3 regions of the Arthrobacter sp. NPDC058288 genome follow, and region 3 is predicted to be linked to each of the others. Evidence: predicted binding sites of a transcription regulator. Region 3 holds the regulator's gene; each other region holds the start of a gene.
What was found. Region 3 encodes HrcA, which represses chaperone genes, less so after heat shock. Its sites were predicted from a motif close to TTNGCACTCGNNNNNNNCGAGTGCNAA; they were not measured.

Region 1 (5,979 bases), 760 kb from region 3:
TCATCGAGAACATGCGTGAGCATGGACTAGGCGAACTGCTCGCGGACCTGGCCGAGCGGGAAGTGCCCGCGGAATCCGTCGCGGCAGAGCTGGAACTTGCCTGGTGGCAGTCAGCCCTTGAAGCGATGATCAGCGGCGACGACTACCTGGCAATGTCCGACGGCGACGCCCTGCGACAGCTCGAGGCCGAATACCGCCTGGCGGACAACGCCCACATCGCCAGCGGCGCGGCACGCTTGCGGTGGACGCTGGCCGAACGGTGGCGCGCAGGCATTGCCGAGAATCCCCGGCAGGCGGACCTGCTCCGGAGCCTCCTTAAAGACGGCCGGGTCACCCTCGCCGCCCTGACGGCCCAGGCCCCGGCCCTGGTCCCCATGCTGGTGCCGGTCTGGTCGGTAAGCCCCTACCTCATGACCGGCCTGCTCCCGGCTGAACAGAAGTTCGACGCCGTTGTCATCCTCGACGCAGAAGCCACTTCCCTTCAGGCGGTCCTCCCGGCCATCGCCCGGGCCAGGCAGGTGGTTGCCTTCGGCGACGACAAGATCGCAAGTCCCCGGACGTTTACTGTCGGCGTCGAGCGGTTGGCCGCCGGCGAGACTGCCCACCAAAGCGTCGAGAGCGCCTACACGGCCCTGTCCGCCGTGCTGCCGACCCGGCGCCTGACCTGCGCTTACCGGGCAGTCGACGAGGATCTCGTGCTGCAGTTGAGCAAGAGCTTCTACGACGGCCGCCTGCACAGGCTCCCGGAAGGTCAGACCGCCACCGGACTGGACCGCGCCCTGCTGGTGGAATACCTGCCGGACGGTACCGGTCTTCCGAGCGCTGACCAGGAAGGCGTGGAGTCCGCCGTGGCAGAGGTCAACCGGGTGGTTGAGCTCGTGTTTGAGCACGCCCGCCTGCGGCCAAGGACCTCCCTTGCCGTCGTCACGGCAAGCCTCCGCCACGCCGCCAGGATCGGCGAGGCCATCCGGCTGCAGCTGCCCAATTACCCGCTGCTGGCAAGCTTCTTCACGGCCGGACCGGAATCCTTCCGGGTGGTGGACCTCGAACGGGCCCAGGGCCTGGTCCGCGACCACGTAATTTTCTCCCCGGGGTACGGCCGCACGCCGCACGGCCGGGCGCTCCACAACTTCGGGCCGCTGTCCGCCGAAGGGGGCCGGGCGAAGTTTGCGCTGGCCATGACCCGAGCCCGGCGATCGCTGCATGTGCTTAGCTGCTTCAAACCGGAAGACCTGGACGTCAGCCGGCTCAGCCACGGCGCCCTCGACTTCTATGAGCTGCTCGACCGTGAGATTGCAGGCAACACTGACCTGGGTACGCCCGCGTCCCGCGCCGCGGCGAGCGAGCAGGCACTGGGGGCCGATCCCCTCGTGGCAGACCTGGCTGACAGGCTGCGTGCCCGGGGAGCCCGGGTCTGGCATCAGTATGACGGTGTGCTTGACGTCGCCGCTGCCGCGGATCCGGTGAATTCCATCGGGCATGATGACGCCGAAATCCCCAGGCCTGTGGCAATCGAGTCCGACGGCACTGAGCAATACCGGCGCATGAGCGTCCGTGGACGGAGCAGGCTCCGGCCGCAACTGCTCGAGCGGCTCGGCTGGCGCTACATGCCGCTGTGGACGATCGAGGTATTTACCGACCCGTCCGCCTGCGCTGACCGGATCGGTGGATACCTCGGGCTGGAGAAGCCGGTGGTCAGCGGCTTCTCCTCCGCCTCGCAGGCGTTCTTCGAGGACGACGTGGACAACCTGACGCTGAACAGCGCCGACCGCGGCAACAACGGGCCACGTGAGACAGCCGAGTCCGAAGGCGGCAATTCCGGCAGTGTGGCTGCCGGGGACACGCACTCGGTATCCTTGGAGCAGGGCCGCGTATCCCGGGATGAGCTCCGTGGCGCGGGCACTGAGGCAGCGGAAGACATCAAGGAAGACGGCATGGACTCAAACAGCAAGGCAACTGGCAGCCAGGACACCCCCCGGAGCGGACAGGACGATTCAGCACCGGAGAGGTCCCTGCAGCAGGCCGGTGTTGGCGTTCCCTCAGGAGTGCTGCCGAACAAGGCTTCCGAGGATGACCCGAAGCGCTGGGGAGACGCTTCTGACTACGACCACGACGCCTGGCTCCAGGAGCAGAAGCCGCCGCACTGGGGCTGAGCCGCCCGCAGCCGGTGGTGCACCTGCGGCCGGTCAAGCCAGCCGGGTGCAGCTAGCCCTGTGATCCCACCAGCACAAAGAAGAGCTTTCCCTGGGTTGAGGAGCCTGCGAGGCGGCGTGCCTGGTCCGGATCCGCCGCGACCACTATGAGCCCCTCTGTTTCTCCGGTTCCCAGCCATTGTCCGGTTTGTCCGCCCTGACCCGAGGTCCACAGGACCGGCACGGAGGCTGCCAGCACTTCCGATTCCGCAGTCTTGCCGAAGTCGCTTCCGTTGGTCATCACAATGTTGACCAGTTGGCCCGGCGCCACGAGCTGGATGGACGCCGGATCCGCCATCCTCAGGGGCACAGCTGCAGATCCGGGTTCCGTGCCTGCCAGCAGCCCCGGTCCGAGTATCTGAGTATCGGAGATCAGCTGACCCTTCCGCAGCGGTGCGGCCAGCTGTTTCCCCTGCAGGGAGGAGACGTCCGTGAAGGCCCCGGCGGGCATCATCCCCGGCGGCACCTTCACGGGCACCAGCTCATTGCCTGACAATGCTGCTCCGGCGGGAAGGTCGCGCGCCGAAGCAAGGGCAGTGACTGTGTGGGCCGGCGCCGGAGTCAGCTGCTGTACGGCGATGCCGGCGGCAGCGCACAGCAGCAGTGCGACGACGAGCCTCCGGTTGCGGTTCAGCGACGAGGAGAAGCGCCGCAGTCCGGAAGGCCCTGCACGGCCGGGGCGTCCGGTTCCAAAGATCTGCCGGGGCGAGGAAAGTCCGTTGCTGCGAAGGATGGAGGGCATACCGACAGGCTACGGATGCCAGCTGTCATGCGGACAGCACAGCCCGGCCCTATGTGGATAACCGGCCTGGCAGGGCACTCGCACCTTTAGTACCGTCTACTCCACTGGAGTACCAGTGCTTGGAGGAACGGTGCTGGAGCGGCGGATCGCCGGCTTATCCTCAGTTGGCGGCGGCGGTGGCAGGCGCCGGAGCGGCTGCCGGGGCAGGCGAAACGCTGCTGCCCTTGGAATCGCGGGAATCCGTCCGGTAGAAGCCCGAACCCTTGAACACGACGCCTACGCTGTTGAACTTCTTGCGCAGGGTCCCCTCGCACTCGGGGCAGGAGGTGAGGGAGCTGTCGGTGAACGACTGCACGATCTCGAAGGCGTGGCTGCAGTCCTTGCAGGCATATGCATACGTGGGCACTGGAAATCCTCCTCTGGGACAAACGAGCAGGTCCCGTGCTGCCTGTCGGGAAATCACTGCCGAAGTCTCTCGGCAGGTTTCCCCTTTAGCAGTCGCAGGGCCTGAGTGCCAATTCTATCATCCGCAACGGGCGGGTTTCACATGAGCTTCGCGATTCGTGACGGCGTAACAGCAACCGGTACCTTGCGGTCAAAGGACTCTGCGGGGATGCTGCCGGCCGGCAGGACTTCGCTGTCAAAGACCACCGCCGCCGCGGGCACAGGTCGGCCCGCAGCCTCCAGCGAGGCGAGGAACTTATCGTAGTAGCCTCCGCCCTGCCCGATCCTGTTGCCCGACAAGTCCACTGCCGTGGCGGGGACAAAGAGCCCGGCTACTCCGGCCATTGCTTCGCTGCCGTGCTGTTCTCCGACGGGTTCCTCGATGGGCGCATAACTGCTGCGGACGAATACGGTTGCCGGAGTCCAGTAGACCCAGGAAAGGGTGCGGTCAGGTCCACAGACCGGCAACAGCACGCGATGCCCGGTGCCATGCAAAGCCGCAATGAGCGGAAGGGTCGGAGGCTCGGTTCCAACCCCCAGGTACACGGCAAAAGTGCTGCGCTCACCGGCCGCAACCATGGCGGCCCATTGGAGCCCGTGCCGGGCGATACCGGCACCGGCAGCGTCCAGGCTGCCGGGCGGGAAAGCCGCACGCTGGCTTCTGTGGGCCGAGCGGATCTCTTCCTTCGATGGCATCGATGCCGTCCTTCCAAGTCAGGAGGCCGCGACCGGAGGCCCCGATGCGGGGGCCAGCCATGGCGGTTCGGGCAATTACCCAATGTTTGGTCCCTGACGTTAGATTAGTCCAGTGACTACCACCAATACCTCCGTCCGCAAGGCTGTCATTCCTGCTGCCGGCCTCGGCACCCGGTTCCTTCCGGCGACCAAGGCCATGCCCAAGGAAATGCTGCCGGTCGTGGACAAGCCCGCGATCCAGTATGTCGTCGAAGAAGCTGTCAGCGTAGGCCTCACCGACATCCTGATGATCACCGGCCGGAACAAGCGCGCCCTCGAAGACCACTTCGACCGGGTCCCTTCGCTGGAGGCCACCCTCGAAGCCAAGGGCGATACTGCCAAGCTTGAAGCCATCCAGGCCGCAAGCAACCTCGGTGACATCCACTACGTCCGCCAGGGCGACCCCATGGGCCTCGGCCACGCCGTGCTGCGGGCGAAGCAGCACGTCGGCCATGAGCCCTTTGCGGTTCTGCTTGGCGACGACCTCATCGACGCCCGCGACGAACTGCTCAGCAAAATGATCGAAGTGCAGGCCAAGACCGGTGGTTCCGTGGTGGCACTCATTGAGGTGGAGTCGTCCCAGATCAGCGCCTATGGCTGCGCCGACATCGACGAAACAGACATGAACGGCTTCGTGCGGATCAGGAAGCTCGTGGAAAAGCCGGATGCCGCGGAGGCGCCGTCCAACCTGGCCGTGATCGGCCGCTACGTCCTCCACCCGGCAGTCTTCGACGTCCTCGAACGCACCGAACCGGGCAGGGGCGGGGAAATCCAACTGACGGACGCACTCCAGGAACTTGCTGCAGGGGAGGGCGAAGGGTACGGCGTTTACGGCGTCGTGTTCCGCGGCCGCCGTTACGACACCGGCGACAAACTCAGCTACCTGAAGGCCTGCGTCCAGCTGGCCTGCGACAGCGAGGACCTCGGCCCCGGGCTGCGGGAGTGGCTGCCGGAATTCACCTCCTCCCTGGCCAAGTAACGTCCCATGCGGGGCAGCATCTGGCCGGTGACGCTGGAATGCGGTGACATTGTGCTGCGCCCCATCCGGTACCGTGATCGCAAGGAATGGATGGCGGTGCGGTCGCGCAATTCCGAATGGCTGGCACCGTGGGAGGCCTCGAATCCGGCCCCGGGAGGGGCTCTGCCGGACTATCGGCAAATGGTGAGGTCCCTCAACGCCCAGGCTGCCCAGGCCACGGCGTTGCCTTTTGTGATCGCCGAGCGCACGCCGTCCCGGCGCGACCCCGTTATCGTTGGTCAACTTACCGTGTCATCCATCGTCTGGGGCTCGGCGATGATGGCGACGCTTGGATACTGGGTGGACAAGTCCTGTGCCGGCAGGGGGATCGCACCCACGGCCGTTGCCATGGCCACCGACTACTGCTTCGGAACCCTCGGGCTGCACCGGATGGAGATCAACATCAGGCCTGAAAACGGGCCCAGCCTGAGGGTGGTGGAAAAGCTCGGTTTCCGGGACGAAGGCTACCGGCCGCGGTTCCTGCACATCAACGGTGAATGGGCGGACCACCGGTCCTTTGCGCTGACGTCCGATGAAGTTCCGGAAGGGCTGCTGGCCAGGTGGCTGCGAAGCCGCCCTGCCTGATCGGGCCTGTTGGCTTTCCACCCGCGGTGCCCGGGTTTTCCTGGCGTGTTCTTCGTCATAAATCCATTGATTTGCCACCTGCCCTGCGACACACCGGAGCTAATGCCAGAGCTGTCGGCCAATTGCTCATACGGTTTTGAATGTGGACTTCCCCCTTAGCAGCTCAGTGATCCTTGTTGTCGCTGTTGCGCTCTGGATTGTGTGGGTGGCCCCTTATGTACTCAGGAACCGCCGGCATCAGCTTCAACCCGCAGCCGAGCTGA
Region 2 (5,979 bases), 790 kb from region 3:
TCGAATTCATCTACCATCCAGGGCCTTACTCGTTGATCGTTGCGGTGCTGGCCGGCGCAGCCGGGATGCTCTCCGTGATCAGCCGGCGCTCGGCAGCCCTGATCGGGGTCTTCATTTCCGTGACCACCGTTCCAGCCGCCGGGTTCGTGGCCGTCGCACTGGTCCTGGGCGAGTATCAGAAAGCGGCGGGCTCGGCCCTTCAGCTGCTGTTGAACCTCGTGGGCATCGTGGTTGCGGCGCTGGCTGTCCTCATCTTCTACCGGATCATCACCAAGCGGCTGCCGGAGGGCAGTGCCCGGCTGCTGAGGCGCCGGGCACTGCGGGCCCGGAGCTAGGCCGCCGGCGAGAGGGCACAAAAAAGCCGGCCCGGCGCGGGCGGTTCCTGGAAACCGTCCGGCCGGGCCGGCTTTTATGGCGCTGGCTGGAAGCTAGTGCTTGTGGCCTGCGTGCTCGTCCTCGTCGGCCGGCTTCTCAACAACGAGGGTCTCGGTGGTGAGAACCAGCGCTGCGATGGAAGCGGCGTTACGGAGGGCTGCGCGCGTCACCTTGACGGGGTCAATAACGCCGGCAGCGATGAGGTCTTCATATTCGCCGGTCTTGGCGTTGAAGCCCTGGTTGACTGCAGACTCGGCAACCTTGGCGGTCACTACATAGCCGTCGAAACCGGCGTTCTGGGCGATCCAGCGCAGCGGCTGGACGAGTGCGCGGCGCACGATGCCCACGGCCGAGGCTGCGTCGCCTTCGAGAGCGGTGACTGCAGGGTCCTCGTCCAGTGCCTTCAGGGCGTGGATGAGGGCTGAGCCGCCACCGGCAACGATGCCTTCTTCAAGGGCAGCGCGGGTCGAGGAAACTGCATCCTCGATGCGGTGCTTCTTTTCCTTCAGCTCCACCTCGGTGGCTGCGCCAACCTTGATGACACCAATGCCGCCGGCCAGCTTGGCCAGGCGTTCCTGGAGCTTTTCCTTGTCCCAGTCGGAGTCGGTGCGGGTGAGCTCTGCGCGCAGCTGGGCAACGCGTGCCGCTACGTCCTCGGCCGTGCCGGCGCCGTCAACAATGGTGGTGTTGTCCTTGGTCACCGTGATGCGGCGGGCCGTGCCCAGCACCTCGAGGCCAACGGAATCAAGGCTGAGGCCCAGTTCCGGGGAGACAACCTGTGCACCGGTAAGGGTGGCGATGTCCTGCAGCATGGCCTTGCGGCGGTCACCGAAGCCCGGAGCCTTGACGGCCACGACGTTCAGGGTGCCGCGGATTCGGTTGACGATCAGCGTGGACAGGGCCTCGCCCTCGACGTCCTCGGCAATGATGAACAGCGGCTTGGAGCTCTGCAGCGCCTTTTCCAGGAGCGGCAGGAATTCCTGTACCGAGGAGATCTTGCCCTGGTTGATCAGGATGAGGGCGTCTTCGAGCACTGCTTCCTGGCGTTCCGCGTCAGTGACGAAGTACGGGGACAGGTAGCCCTTGTCGAACTGCATGCCCTCGGTGAGGACCAGCTCGGTCTGCGTGGTGGAGGACTCCTCGATGGTGATCACACCATCCTTGCCGACCTTGCCGAATGCCTCGGCCAGGAGCTCGCCGATCTCATCGCTCTGTGCGGAGATGGCTGCAACGTTCGCGACCTGGGAGCCTTCGACCGGGCGGGCGTTCTCCAGGAGACGGGCTGCAACGGCTTCGACGGAAACTTCGATGCCGCGCTTGATCTGGCCCGGGGCGGCGCCAGCCGCCACGTTGCGCAGGCCTTCCTTGACCAGTGCCTGGGCCAGGACGGTGGCGGTGGTGGTGCCGTCACCGGCAACATCGTTGGTCTTGGTGGCGACTTCCTTGGCCAGCTGGGCGCCAAGGTTCTCGTACGGGTCGTCCAGTTCGACTTCACGGGCGATGGTCACGCCGTCATTCGTGATGGTGGGAGCGCCCCACTTCTTGTCCAGCACGACGTTGCGGCCGCGCGGACCAAGCGTCACCTTGACCGTGTTGGCGAGCTTGTCGATGCCGGCTTCAAGCGACCGGCGGGCAGCGTCGTTAAACGCAAGCTGCTTTGCCATGGTTTTGTCCTTTCAAGACAGAAACCCCGCGCCGCTGACCTGTCAGACATGAATCAGACGGATCGGCTGCGCGGGGGTCCAAGAGTTACTTTACGACGATCGCCAGAACGTCGCGGGCGGACAGCACGAGGTACTCGGTGCCGCCGGTCTTGACTTCGGTTCCGCCGTACTTGGAGTAGATAACGACGTCGCCAACGGCTACGTCGACCGGAACGCGGTTGCCATCTTCAAAGCGGCCGGGGCCGACTGCAACAACTTCGCCTTCCTGCGGCTTCTCCTGTGCGGAGTCCGGGATAACCAGGCCGGAAGCCGTGGTCTGCTCTGCTTCGAGCGGGCGGACAACAATACGATCCTCAAGAGGCTTAATAGAGACCGACACTCGGACCTCTCCTTTACGTCAGCAAATTCATGGACTGGAAAACTGTTGCGCCTGAGCTTGCAAACCGTCGTCGCGGTGCCGGCAGCAGCGTGGCTGGCAGTTCTTCATGTGTTAGCACCCTCCTAGGGAGAGTGCTAATGATGACTCTATGTAAGTGGTTAGCACTCGGTCAAGGCGAGTGCCAGAATTTCGTTCCCGGTGAACGCTTTAGCGCCCTGCCAGGTCCTCAAAGTCAACGTCGTCGCCATCTTCCGTGTCGTCGTCGTTCGTAACGTTGCGGTTCCGGTAGAGGACGACGGCGGCGGCGAGCGCCGTAGCCACCGAGGCAATGAGGAACACGAGGCCGCCTACGCGGACCGCGGCGTAGGACTCGCGGATTTCCCGGGCCTCGTCGGTGGCGTCCTGGATGTTCTTGCCGCCCACCGAGTACACCGTTGCGTTGAAGGAATCCAGGAAGAAGATGATGACCAGGAGCGCCAGGCACACCACGGCGATGGCGGAGCCGGCGATCAGCGCAGTCCGGGCATATTTGGCAAGTCCGGTATGCCTGGGGTGGTCATTGTTCTGCTCATCGACGGGTGGCTGCGGCCCTGCACTGTCTTCCATGCCTCCAACCCTAGCCGCACCGCGGGTATAGGGCTCCTCGATTAGGCTTGATGACATGGCTGACGCATTGCAGGACCTGATCGCTCCGCTCCTGACCAGCGAAGGCTGGGAGCTGCTGGCGTCACTGGGGCCCTATCGGGAGGACGAAGCGTTCAAGCTCAACGACTCGCTCCGGAAGGCCGGCCACTCCCCCGCCCTGGTGTCAGCGGTCCTCACCCAGTCCAGGCTGCGGACCAAGGCCGAGGCCAAGTTCGGCGAGTTCGCCCGGCAAATGATCTTCACGCCCGCGGGGCTGGAGCAGGCCACCCGCCTCAACGTGGCCGCCCGGCACGCGGAACGCTTCGCGGCCGCAGGAATCGAACATGTGGCCGACCTCGGCTGCGGGCTGGGCGCCGATTCCATGGCCCTGGCTTCGATGGACATCACGGTGACCGCCGTGGAAATGGACGAGACCACCGCCGCCTGCGCCACCATGAACCTGATTCCGTTCCCGCACGCCAGTGTGGTCCACTCCGATGCCACGTCGGTCGCGCTCGACGGAGTGGACGGCGTCTGGCTGGATCCGGCCCGCCGCACCACCTCGACATCCGGAACGCGCCGCATTTGGGACCCGGAGGAATTTTCCCCGCCGCTGTCCTTCGTGGAATCCCTCGCTGAGTCCGGGCGGGCCGTGGGCGTCAAGATGGGGCCCGGCATCCCGCATGATTCAGTGCCGGCCGGTTGCGAGGCGCAGTGGGTGTCCGTGGGCGGCGACGTCACCGAGGTGACGCTGTGGTTCAACGCGGTCAGCCGGCCCGGCATCCGGCGGGCGGCGCTGCTGCTCGGGCCGCAGGGTGCTGCGGAAATCACCAGCACGGAAGAGTTCGACGGCGGCCCGGTGGCGCCGGTTGGCCCGGTTGAAGGGTACCTGTACGAGCCTGACGGTGCCGTCATCCGGGCGGGGCTCGTGGCGGATGTCGCGGCACGGCTGGGCGGCCACCTCCTGGATGAGCACATTGCCTATATCTGCGCTCCTGAACTCGTGGACACCCCGTTTGCCAGGGCCTACAAGGTCCTGGAGGTCATGCCGTTCAACGTCAAGGCCCTCAAGGCCTGGGTAAAGCAGAACAACATCGGGGTGCTGGACATCAAGAAACGCGGCACATCAGTCACCCCGGAGGAACTGCGCAAGCAGCTTTTTGCCGGAGGCAAGCATGGCGGCAAAGGTTCCAAAGGCAAAAAGACGGCCACCCTGGTCCTCACCAGGATCGGCGAGGACCGGGTGGCCATCTCGGTGGAGCCGGTCCAGCCCCGGATCTAGCTGCGGGCCCAAGCTACCCGAAGCTACTGGGCCCGCATGAACTCTTCTGCCGCCCGGACCTGTTCGTCGGTGGGCCGGACACCGGTGTACAGCACAAACTGCTCCAGCGCCTGGATGGTGGCGACTTCCGCGCCCGTGATGACGGTCTTGCCGGCCGCGCGGGCCGCCTTGATCAGCGGCGTCTCAGCGGGCAGCGCGACGACGTCGAACACCACCTGCGCGGCGTCCACTGCCTCCTGCGGGAAGGACAGCGAGTCGGCATCCGGCCCTCCCGCCATGCCGACGGGCGTGACGTTGATGATCATGTCCGCCGTTCCGCCCGCATCCGCTGCCGGCAGCTCGGGGATCCAGTCGAAGCCGTAGAGATCCGCCAGCGGCTTACCTGATGCCTCGTTCCGGGCGACGATGGTGACGTTCGTGAATCCCGCGTCACGGAGGGCGGCGGCGGTGGCTTTGGCCATGCCGCCGGAACCCTTGAGCAACACTGAGTAGTTGGTGGGGATGGCGTTGCGCTGCAACAACTGCTCGATCGCCGTGTAATCGGTGTTGTACGCAGTGAGCCGCCCGCCGTCGTTCACGATCGTGTTGACAGAATCGATGGCCTTGGCGGAGGGATCCATGACGTCAACCAGCGCGATGACGTCTTCCTTGTACGGCATGGACACAGCGCAGCCCCGGATGCCGAGGCCCCTGACTCCGGCGATGGCCTGCGCCAGGTCGGTCGGTGCGAAAGCCTTGTAGATCCAGTTCAGGCCCAGCTGCTCATAAAGATGGTTGTGGAAGCGGGTCCCGTTGTTGCTCGGCCGGGCCGAGAGCGAGATGCACAGGGTCATGTCTTTATTCAGAATTGGCACGGGTCCATTAAACGCCTCCGGAGCCCGTACACCACTGTTACGCCACACGGCAGGGACGTCAGCAACCGCTTCCGGGCGCGTGGGGCCCGACGGCGGCAGGCAGCTTTCCGGGCGCCGGCGCCTTGCCCGCCAGGACGGCCGCCAGGGCATTGAAGGCCTCCTGGCTGCGCCCGTAAAGGGCCACCTTGGCAGGTGCCGCCGAGCCGGCCAGCGGCCACGGGGCATCCAGGGCCACCACGACATCGCCCGTGGCCGGCGGCCCTTCGTAGCCGATCAGCGTCACGAGCGGGCCGGCGCCGACGCCAATACCGGCAGCCCCGGCAGCCCTGGCGAATCGGGCCCGGTCCTGTTCGCTGCCGCCCGCCACGCGGACGCTCCCCGGCACCATGGGCCCGTGGCAGGGTCCGGCCAGGACGGTCACTGCGGCCGCGGAAATACGTTGGGAGAGGGCGGAGCCGCTTCCCGGGGCGGCTCCCGCCGGAGCAGGGGTCCGTGCCCGCCACATCATCATGGTCACCACCCGCTGCGCCGCCTCCTCGAGGCGTGGTGCTGGCAGCGCACCTGTCTTGACGGCACTAACCACTGCAGCATGGGCGGCACCCACGTCTCCGGGCATAAGCAGCAGGTCCGCCCCCGCTGCCAGGGCCAGGGGTGCGGCGGACTCTCCGGGGTATTGCTTCTTGATGGCACCCATGTTGAGCGCGTCGGTCACGGCAACGCCCTTGAAACCCATGCCGCGGAGGGCGGCGTAGCTCTGCTTGGACAACGACGCCGGCACCCCCGGTTCCAGCGCGGGCACGG
Region 3 (5,979 bases):
GCGGGCCCGCTGATGGCCAACTCGTTGCCGCGGACGTGGAAGTCCACGGCCGGAAACTGTTCTTCGATGAAACGAAGCGCCTCATCGTGGCTGCCGAGGGACTGAACCATCTGTTCGGAGTTGTCAAAGATGACCACCTCCGTCCGGACACCTGGAAGACTATGGGGAAATTCACCTGTGGTGCGCTCTCCGGCGCTGAACCGGGGCCTTCCGTTTGTTGCTTCAGTCATGGTGCCGGCCTGCGGGCCTCTGGTCCCCTCCAGTTAGGAATATTGTCTCCCCGACCAGTCACTTCGCCGCCGCTGCTTCAGCAGCGGGCGCTGTGGCCGGCCGAGTCCTTTTATCTTACGCCAGTGCGCCGCCCGGGAGCCGCGGACGGTGGACGTACTCCGGCCGGATGAAACCGTTTCGTTGCGGGTTGACGTCATTAGGTATCAACTTCGTATCGGCCTCATATCGTTCCCGTTGCAGTTCGGCTGACCGTCCGCAAACGCCGTTGGCGGCCGCTCTCTCTATGTAATGCTGGAATCCGCCGGCTTGCGCCGGCCGGTAAACGACGTCACCGACAACGGTTGCAGGGACAGGGCGGGGTACCCGGAGCACTATGGAGATTTTGAATCCACGACGCCGGAAGGCAGCAGGAAGCGGGCGGACACGGTCCGCTGCGCTGCTGTTTGTGCTGCCCGCCGCCATGGTTCTCTCCGGCTGCGTCGCCACTCCCCAGCCTTCCGCGTCGAGCGCGGACAGCACGCCACGGTCAGTGACCGGGTCCGCCACCGCCGGTGTCCCCAGCACAAGCGCACCGCTGGAAACCACGCAGGCGTCCAACAAGGCACCGGTGTATTGGATCGGTCGCAGCAACGAGAACGTCTTCCTTTACCGTGAGTTCCGGGATGTCCCCGAACAGGAAAATCCCGTCACCAGGGCACTTCGCGCCATGATGTCGGACAAGCCCCTCGATCCCGACTTCTTCACTCCGTGGCAGGACCCGAAGAAGCTGGCCACCTCGATCTCCGGCAAAAATGTGATCACGGTGGACGTCTCGCCGGATGCCTTCAACAGCAACCTCGACGAGGATATGGCCAACCGTGCCATCCAGCAGCTGGTGTACACGGCAACGGCCGCCGGCGCCAGCTCGGGGCTGGTGGATTCGGGCCAGCAGATCCAGGTTGTCATCCTCGTTGACGGGCATACGGATTACCTGGCGTTCAACCACGTGCGGCTGGGCACGCCCACCCCCCGCAGTGCAGGCATGGTGGCCCCCGTCTGGATCATCGATCCGCAGGAAGGCGCGGGTGTCGCTGACGGCAGCGTCAAGATCAGCGGACGAAGCACGGTCCCCGGCGGAAAACTCCGGTGGAAGATCCTGAAGGTTGAAGGCAGCAGCGACAAGACGGCGTACCTGGGCGGCGAGGTCACGGCGTCGGCCGATCAGGCACAGTCAGGGCTTTTCTCGCTGAACGTCAACCTGGCGCCGGGAAACTATGAAGTCCGGGTGTCACAGATCGATCCGGGCAAGCCGGACCGGGAAATGAATGTGGATACCCGCGGTTTCAAGGTCGAATAGCTCCGCCGCTACCAGCGTCCGAGGATGTCGCTGGCGAGGACCGTGGCGGCCGGACCTGCCGTGGAGGACCTGAGCACGTGGTGCCCCAGCAGGGCCGTGACGGCACCTGCGCTGCAAAGTTTGGTAACCTCCCGCGGGCTGATTCCGCCCTCCGGGCCCACGATGAGGAGAATTTCGCGCGGCCCCCGACCGGGCGTCCCGCCGTCGCCATCGCGCCACGTCTCCAGCACTGTTCGAAGCGGCCGGACGGCATCCTCATGGAGAATGATGGCCAGGTCCGCTGCCGCAACCGCGGCCTGCAGCCCGGCACCGTCGACGGCGGCGCGGACCTCGGGAATCCAGGCCCGCCGCGCCTGTTTGGCCGCCGCGGTCACCACCGACTGCCACTTGGCGTGCGCCTTGGCGGCACGCTCGCCCTTCCAGCGGACAATGGACCGTTCCGACTGCCACGGGATGACGGCATCGATGCCCAGTTCGGTGGCGGTTTCAGCTGCCAGTTCGTCGCGGTCGCCTTTGGCAAGCGCCTGCACCAGGATCAGGCGAAGGTCCGGACGCTCCTCCGTTTCGAGAACCGAACACTCCACCGTCAATTCGCCCTGGCCGACGGCCGCGACAGTTCCGGTGAGCCTCTTGCCCGCGCCGTCGGCTATGTCAACGGACTCGCCCACGGCGATCCGCTTGACCGTGACCGCGTGCCGGGCCTCCGCACCCTGCAGGACGAAACGCGAACCGGGACCCTGCTGGTCCAGGGTTCCCGGGGACGCAAAAAAGACCGGGTTGCTCACTGCTACAGGTTACCGAACCGGTCCCGCAGCTTTGCGAAGACTCCGCCGCTGGCGGCAAGCTTCCCCTCGGTGTACTGCTCACCGCGCAGTTTGGCCAGCTGCCGCAGCAGGTCTTCCTGGGCGGCGTCAAGTTTCGCCGGGGTTTCGACCTGGAGGTGGACCTTCAGGTCGCCGCGGCCGTAGCCCCGGAGATGGGTGACGCCGAGTCCGCGCAGGGTGATGACCTCACCGGACTGGGTGCCGGCCTTGACATCGATTTCCTGCTGGCCGTCGAACGTGTCCAGGCTGAGCTCTGTGCCAAGGGCAGCGGCGGTCATCGGGATGTTCAGAGTGGCGTGCAGGTCGTCACCGTCACGCACGTACGTGGCATCGTTATTGACCCGGATCTCGACATACAGGTCGCCCGAGGGGCCGCCAGCGGGACCGGCCTCGCCCTGGCCGCCCAGCTGGATGCGGGTTCCGGTGGCCACGCCGGCGGGAACCTTGACCGTCAGCGAACGCCGGCTGCGGATGCGGCCCTGGCCGTTGCACTCGTTGCAGGGATCCTTGATGACGGTTCCGAAGCCTTCGCAGGAGCCGCACGGAGCGGCCGTCATGACCTGGCCCAGGATGGACCGAACGGCCCGCTGGACCTGGCCACTGCCGCCGCAGATGTCGCAGCGTTCAGGGTGGGCCCCGGGCTGGCAGCAGGATCCCTCGCAGGTGGGGCACGTGACAGCCGTGTCCACCTCAAGCTTCTTGTTGACGCCGAACACGGCGTCGCGAAGGTCTATGCGTACGCTAATGAGGGCGTCCTGCCCGCGGCGGACCCGCGAGGCCGGGCCGGACGAACCGCCGGCGCCGAAGAAGGTGTCGAAGATGTCCTGGAACGCAAAGCCCTGCCCCGAGTAGCCCGCGCCGCCAAAGCCGTTATCGGTGCCGTTCTCGTTGCCCGTGGTGTCGTAGACCCGGCGCTTCTGCGGGTCGGAAAGGACTTCGTAGGCGTGGGTGACAGCCTTGAAGCGGTCCGAGGCATCCTCACCGGGGTTCACATCCGGGTGCAGGGTGCGCGCAAGCTTTCGGTAGGCCTTCTTGATCTCTTCGCCCGTCGCTTCGGGTGAGACTCCAAGAACGTCGTAGTGGCTGCTCAAAGTTCGTATCTCTTCCTGGTTGTACTGCCTGTGGTGCTGCTGCGCCCCGGAAGCCGGGACGCGGAGGCCTGGTTGGCTGATGTTGAACCGGTCACGGTCCAAGGATCCTGGAAAGGTAGCGGGCCACGGCACGGACCGCGGCCATGGTGGTGGGATAGTCCATCCGGGTCGGGCCAAGCACGCCCACCTTGGCGCTGGAACCGGGGCCGTAGCCTGTGGCCACCACCGAGGCTTCCGCAAGTCCGTCGTAGGGGTTCTCCCGGCCGATGCTGACCGTGACCCCGCGGGGGTCCTGGGCCATTTCGCTGAGCAGCCGGAGCATGACCACCTGTTCCTCGAGCGCCTCAAGGACCGGACCGATGCTCAGCGGAAAGTCTACGTTTGACCGCGCGAGATTCGCCGTGCCGGCCATGACCATCCGCTCCTCGCGGGTGCTGCTGGCAAGGGCGTCCAGGCCACGGGCCAGCGCCTGGGCGGCATGCCTGCGTGACGGTTCACAACCGGCGACGACGGCGGGCAGCGCCTGCGGGAGCAGGCTCAAGGGTGTCCCCGCCAGGCTCTTCAGGAACCTGGCCCGGAGGCCGGCGAGGGCGTCGTCGCCGAGTTCCTGGCCGACGTCGATAACCCGCTGCTCGACCTTTCCGGTGTCGGCGATCAGTACGATCAGCACCTGACGCGGCGCCAGCAGCACAAACTCGATGTGCCGCACCATGGCCCGGCTGAGGTGCGGATACTGCACCACGGCCACCTGGTTGGTCAGCTGCGACAGCAGCCGCACGGTCCGCTCCAGGACATCGTCAAGGTCCTCTGACCCTTCCAGAAGCGTCTGGATGGCGCGGCGCTCGGCCTGCGACAGCGGCTTGACGGCGGATATCTGGTCGACGAACAGCCGGTAGCCCTTGTCCGTGGGGATCCGGCCGGCGCTGGTGTGCGGCGCCGTGATCAGGCCCTCGTCTTCCAACGCCGCCATGTCATTGCGGATGGTGGCACTGGAGACTCCGAGGTGGTGCCTCTCCACCAGTGCCTTGGAGCCCACGGGTTCGCGGGAATGGACGTAGTCCTCCACGATGGCCCGCAATACTTCAAGCTTGCGTGGCTCGCTCATTCTCCACCTCCGATCGGCTTTCCCGGGCCGCGTTCCGGCGTTGCGCCGGGGCACGGGTCCCGTCGTCCGTTAGCACTCGTCATGTCTAAGTGCTAACCAGTCTAATATGAGTCGCCGCGTTGTTAGCATTGGTACCGCTCCGGGCGAAACTCCGGCGCGGAACAGCACGTGTACATCCGTGAAGCCACGGACGCCCTGTTTCACTTCTCCTGTCTGATTTTTCTAGCGCAAGGCTGTGTCTATCCGATGTCGTACCAGAACTGGGGCCCGCAGGACATCACCGCGCCCCGGAAATCCGAGCTTCCCGAAGTGCCGGTTGAACGCGGCATGGTGCTGGAAGATGTGCAGTCAGGCTGGGTAGGCGCTGTTACGAGGGTGGAAAAATCCGGGGGCATGCATGTTGTTGCCCTGGAGGACCGGCGGGGCAAATCACGCACGTTCCGGCTCGGCTACGGGTTCCTCCTGGAGGGCGTGCCGATCCGGCTCATGCCCCCGGCGCCCCGGCCGCAGGCGGCCTCCGCCGGATCCGGCCGGACGGCCTCCGGTTCCGTGCGTGTTGCAGGGCAACGTGCACAGGTGGCCAAGGCCAGCCGCATCTGGGTGGAAGGCAAGCACGACGCCGAACTCGTGGAAAAAGTCTGGGGTGACGACCTCCGGGTGGAGGGCATCGTCGTCGAACCCTTGCACGGCATTGACGACCTCACTGCGGCGGTTGCCGCGTTCCGGCCCGGCCCCGGCCGACGGCTGGGGGTGCTGGTGGACCACCTGGTTGCCGACTCGAAGGAATCACGGATTGCCGATGCTGTGATGGCGTCCCCCGGCGCGGCCGGCAACGTGCTGATTGTGGGCCACCCCTACGTGGACGTGTGGCAGGCCATCCGGCCCGCTGTCCTCGGAATCGACGCGTGGCCGGTCATCCCCCGGGGCGTGGATTGGAAAACCGGCATCCTGACCGCCTTCGGCTGGCCGCATGAGACCAAGGAAGATATCGGCCTGGGCTGGCAAAAGCTCCTCGGGGCAGTCCGCAGCTATGCGGACCTGGAGCCGTCCCTGCTGGGCCGGGTGGAAGAGGTCATCGACTTCCTCACCGTGCCGTAGGCGCCTGTTGAACTCTCCGAATGCACTCCCGACCCAGTATTCTTGATACGGCGGTTGTTGCTGTTGAGGCAGTACCGCTTTTCCGGGAACCACCGCACCACTGCAATCCGAAGGACGACACCGTGGCAGAAGACGCACGTGAACAACGGGACACACAGGCCGGCCATGGCCAGCCCCAGTATCATGGCGTTCCCGCCAACGCCCTGCCGCTGACGGCCAACGAAGACCGGCAGTGGGCAACCCTCGCGCACTTCGGCGGCATTCTCGGGTGCGTTCCGTCGCTTTTGATCTACC

Region 1: the regulator HrcA is predicted to act here: its motif matches at 3,426-3,452, upstream of ACFVWT_RS03090 (FmdB family zinc ribbon protein).
Region 2: the regulator HrcA is predicted to act here: its motif matches at 2,577-2,603, upstream of groES (co-chaperone GroES).

Annotation. Positions count from the first base shown of each region.
Region 1 is NZ_JBHVYH010000001.1:659,618-665,596, forward strand. It holds gene ACFVWT_RS03080 (AAA family ATPase) at 1-2,153, shown strand, start outside; gene ACFVWT_RS03085 (Flp pilus assembly protein CpaB) at 2,206-2,934, opposite strand; gene ACFVWT_RS03090 (FmdB family zinc ribbon protein) at 3,095-3,340, opposite strand; gene ACFVWT_RS03095 (5-formyltetrahydrofolate cyclo-ligase) at 3,478-4,074, opposite strand; gene galU (UTP--glucose-1-phosphate uridylyltransferase GalU) at 4,187-5,092, shown strand; gene ACFVWT_RS03105 (GNAT family N-acetyltransferase) at 5,099-5,716, shown strand; gene ACFVWT_RS03110 (hypothetical protein) at 5,859-5,979, shown strand, end outside.
Region 2 is NZ_JBHVYH010000001.1:629,768-635,746, reverse strand. It holds gene ACFVWT_RS02990 (DUF389 domain-containing protein) at 1-335, shown strand, start outside; gene groL (chaperonin GroEL) at 429-2,039, opposite strand; gene groES (co-chaperone GroES) at 2,125-2,418, opposite strand; gene ACFVWT_RS02975 (hypothetical protein) at 2,626-3,024, opposite strand; gene ACFVWT_RS02970 (SAM-dependent methyltransferase) at 3,080-4,324, shown strand; gene ACFVWT_RS02965 (shikimate 5-dehydrogenase) at 4,348-5,178, opposite strand; gene ACFVWT_RS02960 (glycoside hydrolase family 3 N-terminal domain-containing protein) at 5,237-5,979, opposite strand, start outside.
Region 3 is NZ_JBHVYH010000001.1:1,423,102-1,429,080, reverse strand. It holds gene ACFVWT_RS06830 (PhoH family protein) at 1-230, opposite strand, end outside; gene ACFVWT_RS06825 (GerMN domain-containing protein) at 605-1,567, shown strand; gene ACFVWT_RS06820 (16S rRNA (uracil(1498)-N(3))-methyltransferase) at 1,576-2,352, opposite strand; gene dnaJ (molecular chaperone DnaJ) at 2,355-3,482, opposite strand; gene hrcA (heat-inducible transcriptional repressor HrcA) at 3,574-4,587, opposite strand; gene ACFVWT_RS06805 (DUF3097 domain-containing protein) at 4,834-5,685, shown strand; gene ACFVWT_RS06800 (DUF4870 domain-containing protein) at 5,808-5,979, shown strand, end outside.